2 regions of the Microbacterium sp. GXS0129 genome follow, and region 2 is predicted to be linked to the other one. Evidence: predicted binding sites of a transcription regulator. Region 2 holds the regulator's gene; the other holds the start of a gene.
What was found. Region 2 encodes LexA, which represses DNA repair genes until DNA is damaged. Its sites were predicted from a motif close to TCGAACANNTGTTCGA; they were not measured.

Region 1 (3,468 bases), on a different contig from region 2:
GGTGGGTGAGGAATCGCTTCATCTCCGCCGTCGGGCGATAGCGATCAGTGGCGAGGACAGCGCCGTGGATTGGATCGGTGAGCAGTCGGTCCCAGCCGACGACTCCGCCGGCGAGCTGGCGAGCCGTGTCCGCATCGATCGGCACCACGCCGTCAAGCTCTGCGCCGGTGTGCGTGATTCCCATGAGAGTGAGTGCGGGGACCATCACCGCCACGGTCGCACGTATCGCTCCGACAGCCGTGTCCACACTGGTCGGTGCACTGGTCAGGAGCAGATCCGCGAGGAGGTCCGCGCGCATCTGGTCGACGGTGCGCGTGTCCTTGTACGGCGATTGCTCAGGATCTGCTGCTGCGCCCTCGCCAGCCACGACATTCGCCGTCGTCCAGGAGGCTTGTGCACGTTCGACATCGCCCGCTGCGCCCTTCGCACCGTGAACAGTGCGGGTGCCGTTCGCCCTGGTTGCGCCGTCCCTGACGCTGACGGCCCTCGCACCATCCGAACAGTTCGCGCCATTCGCCCAGCGTCGAGGGTCCTGGGCGGCCGGCCGAAACCCTCGAGGGCGATCGCCGCGCTGGCCGCGAAGAGCGTGCGCCATCTGGTCCAGCCGGTCCTTCACCCCGTGCGCAAGGACCGACGGAAGGTACGCGTGAAGCGTGGACATGCCGTCCACGTCATCCGTGATCCACACGGCTCGCGACGTGTTCGCGATGCGGTGGCGTTCCGTGATGCCGATTTGCTGCACCTCCTCCGCAACGCTGGCCAGCATCGCCCGCAATCGGTTGGGCGACTCGACACGGGCGAGCGTCAACGCCCGCTCGATGAACGCCTCCCGCGCCGGGCCCGCGGTGATCGGCGCACCCGCGTTGACGACCACGTGCGCGTGAGCCATCAGGATCTCTCCCGTGGACACCGCTGCGTGCACCGCGGGGAACTCCCACACCAGTCGATACGCGTCGGACATGCGGCGTTGAACGGTGCGATCGCTGATGTGAATCACCGCTCCGACCTCTGCCGCAAGTGAGCGCAGACCGAGGTCACTGTGTGAAGACTCCCCCGACGCCCCCGACAGCGCTACGAGATCCGCGAGCAGGGCCGCTTCCATGGCCTCGGTGGCGGCACGGGAACGCGTCACCGCGGCCACCGCATCGATGTATGAGTTCAACACCTCCGGCGTCGCCATTGCCGGGCCGAGCACCCGCCCCGCAGAACCGCGCGAAGGCGGAAGCTCCGTCCGGTTCGAGGGGTGCGGAGCAAAGCCGTTTGCCCGGGCCTCGCCGCTCATTGGTGCTAATGTCATGGCCCAATGCTGGCACTTTCCGTCGTTCCTATGTTCGACAACTGCGGATCTGTGGATAGATCTTCTGCGCCCAGCATGCGGCGCTGTGTCGTTTCACCGCACCCGCACGTGGCGGTGTCGTTTCACCGCACCCCGCACGGGGCGGTGTCGTTTCACCGCCCCGCAGAGGCCGGGATCATCCCCGCCCCGCGCACCGCTGCACAGCGCACACCGCACGCGCCACGCAGTGCACGGCACGTTCCAGACGAATCACCCCGCACCGCACACGGCACGCCGCGCACGCCACGCACACCCCGGTACAGCGCACATCTGCTCCCCAGAAGAGCAGCGTCTCACCGCCGATCAGACCCCACCACCGCTGTCTCGTGATGTGGAACGAGGCTCAGAGTGATATCGCGTACTGCACGAATCCGGTGTCTCGTGCCACCCGGTCGTACAGCGACCGCGCGGTGGAGTTCCCCGCGGCGGTGAGCCAGTAGACCTTGTGGCAGGCGTTCGAGCGCGCCCACGTCGTCACATGCTCGATCAGCGCTGTCCCCACTCCGTCCCCGCGCGCCGCGGGAGAGACGAACAGGTCTTCCAGGTAGCAGTACGGACGCATCGACCAGGTAGCGGGATGCGTGAGCCAGTGGACGAGGCCGACGGCCGCGTCCCCCTCCCACGCGAGGGCACCGTTGATCTGGCGCCCGTCCACCACGCGCGCGAAGGTCGAGGCGGTCGTGGCCTCGTCGATCTCCGTCTCGTAGAACGAGAGGTACCCCGCCCACAGCTCACGCCACACGGGCTCATCGATGAGGGACACCGCGCGGATCTGCACCATGCCCTCAGCTTAGGCAGCCTCAGCGCGTGAGGATGAGCGCCTCACCCTGTCCCCCGCCTCCGCACAGGCCCACGGCGCCGGTCCCCGACCCGCGCCGTGCGAGTTCATGAGCGAGATGCACGACGAGGCGAGCCCCGCTCGCACCGATCGGGTGACCGATCGCGATCCCGCCGCCGTGGATGTTGACACGGTCCTCGTCGACGCCGAGGGCGCGCTGTGACGCGGCGACCACAGCTCCGAACGCCTCGTTGATCTCGAACAGGTCGACATCCTCCGCGGTGATCCCCTGCTTGGACATCGCCTTCGCAATGGCATCGGCCGGCTGGAGCTGCAGCGAGTTGTCGGGTCCCGCCGTCTGGCCGCTCGCACCGACCACCGCCAGGATCGGCCATCCCTGCGCCGCCGCGTGCTCACGTGAGGTGAGGACGAGAGCCGCTGCGCCGTCCGAGATCGGCGAGGAGTTGCCCGCCGTGATCTGACCATCGGCGCTGAAGGCCGGGCGAAGTCCCCGCAGTGTCTCCATCGTGGTCGCCGGGCGGACGCCCTCATCGGTGGTCACCAGGACCGGGTCGCCCTTGCGCTGCGGTACTTCGACCGTGACGAGTTCGTCGGCGAGAACACCGGATTCCGCTGCGGCGGCCGCGCGCTGGTGCGACAGCATCGCGACGCGATCCTGTGCGTCCCGATCGACGCCGAAGCGCGGGTTGTGGCGCTCGGTGGACAGCCCCATGCTCTCCCGGTCATAGGCGTCGGTGAGACCGTCGAACGCCATGTGATCGAGCACCTCGACGCTGCCGTACTGCCACCCGTCGCGCGAGCCCATCAGCAGGTGCGGCGCGCGAGTCATCGACTCCATGCCACCGGCCACCACCACTGTCGCGTCACCCGAGCGGATCATCCGCGCGGCATCGATCACGGCGGTGAGGCCGGACAGGCACACCTTGTTCACGGAGGACGAGTGGACGTTCCACCCGAGACCCGCACCGACGGCCGCCTGACGCGCGGCGTTCTGGCCGGAACCGGCGGGAAGCACCTGCCCCATGACCACCGCGTCGACGGCCTCGGCCGCGATCCCGCCCTTCTCCAGTGCGCCACGGATCGCGAGCGCTCCCAGCTGCGGGGCGGTGAAGGACGCGAGCTGACCCTTGAGGCGGCCCTGCGGCGTGCGTGCGGCGGCGACGATGACGACATCGGTGGGGTTCATGATTCCATCCTCACGGATTCTCAACGGACAGGGATTCAGGGACGATGAGCGCAGGCTGGGTGGTCGAGACGACCTGGTCGACGGACACCCCGGGCGCGAGCTCCACGAGCACGAGACCGTCCTCGGTAACATCGATCACGGCGAGAT
Region 2 (3,468 bases):
AGCAAGGTTCTCGTAGCCGGTGTCGTCGACGGACGCAACATCTGGCGAGGCGATCTCGCGGCCGCGTTCGACAAGCTCGAGGCCGCCCGCGGCCTCGGCGCGGCTCAGGTCTCGGTGGGAACGTCCACCTCCCTGCAGCACGTGCCGCACGACGTGGCGGATGAGGCGCAGCTGGATGAGCGACTGCGCTCCTGGCTGGCATTTGCCGACCAGAAGGTCGAGCAGGTCGTCGTCCTGGCGCGCGGTCTGGTGGATGGCCGTGAGTCGATCGCCGCCGATCTGGAGGCCGCGACCGCGGCGCTGGCGGATCGCGCCGCGGCACCGGGCGTGCGCGTCGATGCCGTACGCGCCCGCACCGCGTCCCTTGCTGCCGCGGACTTCGAGCGCGGCAACGAGGAGGAGCGCGTCGCCGAGCAGACCGCCGCACTCGGGCTTCCCGTGCTCCCCACCACCACCATCGGATCGTTCCCACAGACCGGTGACATCCGCCGTGCTCGTGCCGCGCACGCCAAGGGCGAGATCGATGACGCCGCCTACGAGGGATTCCTGCGCGAGGAGATCTCCCGTGTGATCGATCTGCAGCACGACCTCGACATCGACGTGCTGGTGCACGGCGAGGCCGAGCGCAACGACATGGTGCAGTACTTCGCCGAGCTGCTCGACGGCTTCGCGGTCACCCAGAACGGCTGGGTGCAGTCGTACGGCTCCCGTGCCACGCGCCCGTCGATCCTCTGGGGCGACGTCTCCCGTCCGGCGCCGATGACGGTGCGCTGGGCCGAGTATGCGCAGTCGCTCAGCCAGAAGCACGTCAAGGGCATGCTCACCGGCCCGGTGACGATCCTGGCGTGGTCCTTCGTGCGCGATGACCAGCCGCTGGCCGAGACCGCGAACCAGGTGGGCCTGGCGCTGCGGGACGAGATCGCCGACCTGGAGAACGCCGGGATCCAGATCATCCAGGTGGACGAGCCCGCTCTTCGCGAGCTCCTGCCGCTGAAGGCGGACGACCAGGCGGCGTACCTCGACTGGTCGGTCGGATCGTTCCGGCTCGCGACCGCGGGCGCGCGAAACGCCACGCAGATCCACACGCACCTGTGCTACTCCGAGTTCTCCGTCGTCATCGACGCGATCACCGCGCTGGACGCCGATGTCACCTCGATCGAGGCCGCTCGCAGCCGCGGCGACGTGATCGACGACATCCGCGACTCCGGCTTCCCGCACGGCGTCGGACCCGGGGTGTGGGACATCCACTCGCCGCGTGTTCCCTCGGTGGACGAGCAGCAGGCGATCCTGCAGCGTGCGGTGGACGCGCTGCCGCACCAGCTGGTGTGGGCGAACCCGGACTGCGGTCTGAAGACGCGTGGCTATGACGAGACGGTCGAGTCGCTGCGCAACCTCGTGGCGGCCACGAAGAACGTCCGCGCCGGCATCAGCGCCTGAGCTGACAACGCCAGAGGGCCCCGGATCTCGGATCCGGGGCCCTCTGGCATTGGTGAGGAGGATCAGACGGCGCGCAGCACCGCCACGACCTTGCCCAGGACCGTGGCCTCGTCGCCGAGGATGGGCTCGAACGCCGTGTTGCGGGGGAGCAGCCAGGTGTGACCGTCACGACGACGGAAGGTCTTGACCGTCGCCTCGCCATCCAGCATCGCCGCCACGATGTCACCGTTGTCCGCGTCGTTCTGCACGCGCACCACCACCCAGTCGCCGTCGCAGATCGCGGCGTCGATCATCGACTCGCCGTTCACCTTCAGCATGAACAGCTCGCCCTTGCCCACCAGCTGTCGGGGCAGCGGGAAGATCTCCTCCACCTGCTGCTCCGCGGTGATCGGCACACCCGCTGCGATCTGCCCGACCAGCGGCACGAGCGCGGCGTCTCCGACTGGTGTCATGGCGTCAGCGGGATTCTCGGCAGCGGTGCCGGGAAGGTCGATCAGGACCTCCATCGCCCGCGTCTTGCCGGGGTCGCGTCGCAGGTAGCCGCTGAGCTCGAGCTGGCCGAGCTGGTGCGTGACGCTGGAGAGGGATTTGAGGCCCACGGCGTCCCCGATCTCGCGCATGCTCGGCGGATAGCCGTTGCGTGCGATGGAGCGCTGGATGACCTCCAGAATGGCGAGCTGCTTCTCGCTCAGGCTGCGACGGCGCCGCGTTCCCGCGCGACCGGTGCTCTCCACGGGGCGATCGGAGCCTGTCGCGGGGCCGCTCTCCAGCGTGGTGTCGGGGCCGGATGCCTCGCTCATGTCCTTGCTCCTTCGGGCGAAAACGCCAATGTCGGTGGTCCGTGGTGTGCTGTGCGTATCGAAACCGTATCCGAGTTTCGAACGATCCGAGGACTTTTGTTCGAGCGTGTCGCTGATCTTGATCAGCCGGGTTTCGAAAAACGGGTTGACGGATTCGTACATCGAACATATATTCGGTACGTAGGTTCGCATCCGGCCCTCCCGGCCGAGGACCGGATGCGAACCATACCGAGAGGGAGGACAGATCATGAGCACCATCAGCGTCACCACCGGCGTCACCGCCCCGCAGGCCCCGCGTCTCACGTCGGCGTCTCCCCGGACACGTCTGCGCATCACCACCCGCGGTCGCCGCGTGCTCGCCGTCCTCGCGAGCCTTCCCCTCATCGCCGCCATCGCCGTCGCCGTGCTCAGCGGCGGGTCGGCCATCGCCTCCCACGAGGCCGGGGCCCCGGCGGGTACCTTCACCAACATCTCGGTGATGCCCGGTGACTCGCTCTGGAGCATTGCGACCACCGTTGCTCCGGAGGCGGACCCGCGCGACGTGGTCGCGGAGATCTCCCGCCTGAACAACCTGCACTCGGACACGCTGTCGGCGGGGCAGACCCTCGCCATCCCGAGCTCGTATTTCGACGCCGAGTAATCCTCCGGGCCTGCCGCACCGACTGGTGCGCGAGGTCCCCGTTCGATTCAGCCGGTCCGCGCATCTTCCCTCTCGTGCACGGACCGGCTTCGTCGTTCCCGGGTGACTGAGCGGATCCCGTACGGCGTCGGGGTGGCCGGACGGACAGTCTGCGCGTGCGGTGGGGCACACCTCGTCCCGGTGCCGCGCGATTTTCGTCCGTCCTGCGGAGGGTCGTCATCCCGGTGCCGGATCGGTGCACGGGATGCCCCGACGGGGACGCATCGTCCGGCCGTGTCCGATCATGACGGTTCAGAATGGGCGTCGCGGTGCCGCGCGGCCTAGCATGGAGCGGTGACTGCCTCTCTCGGTGACCTTCCCCTTCGTGATGATCTGCGCGGGATGACGCCCTACGGCGCCCCGCAAGCCGCTCTGCCGGTGGCACTCAACGTCAACGAGAACACGCATCCGATTCCCGACGATGTGGCGAGTGGGATCATCGACGCGATCTCCCTCATCATCCGCGACGTCAACCGGTACCCCGACCGCGAGTTCACGGCGCTCCGTGAGGCCTTCGCGAAGTACCTGGGGCACGGCCTCGGCGCAGAGCAG

Region 1: ACIQJ5_RS05995 (DUF222 domain-containing protein) is a predicted target of LexA. The motif match lies at 1,320-1,335, and genes of this name have one in related genera.

Annotation. Positions count from the first base shown of each region.
Region 1 is NZ_JBIZVZ010000001.1:1,313,126-1,316,593, reverse strand. Features, by position in the region: gene ACIQJ5_RS05995 (DUF222 domain-containing protein) at 1-1,297, opposite strand, end outside; gene ACIQJ5_RS05990 (GNAT family N-acetyltransferase) at 1,680-2,117, opposite strand; gene ACIQJ5_RS05985 (acetyl-CoA C-acetyltransferase) at 2,137-3,321, opposite strand; gene ACIQJ5_RS05980 (CoA transferase subunit B) at 3,332-3,468, opposite strand, start outside.
Region 2 is NZ_JBIZVZ010000007.1:79,709-83,176, forward strand. Features, by position in the region: gene metE (5-methyltetrahydropteroyltriglutamate--homocysteine S-methyltransferase) at 1-1,437, shown strand, start outside; gene lexA (transcriptional repressor LexA) at 1,500-2,237, opposite strand; gene ACIQJ5_RS17155 (LysM peptidoglycan-binding domain-containing protein) at 2,485-2,877, shown strand; gene ACIQJ5_RS17160 (histidinol-phosphate transaminase) at 3,211-3,468, shown strand, end outside.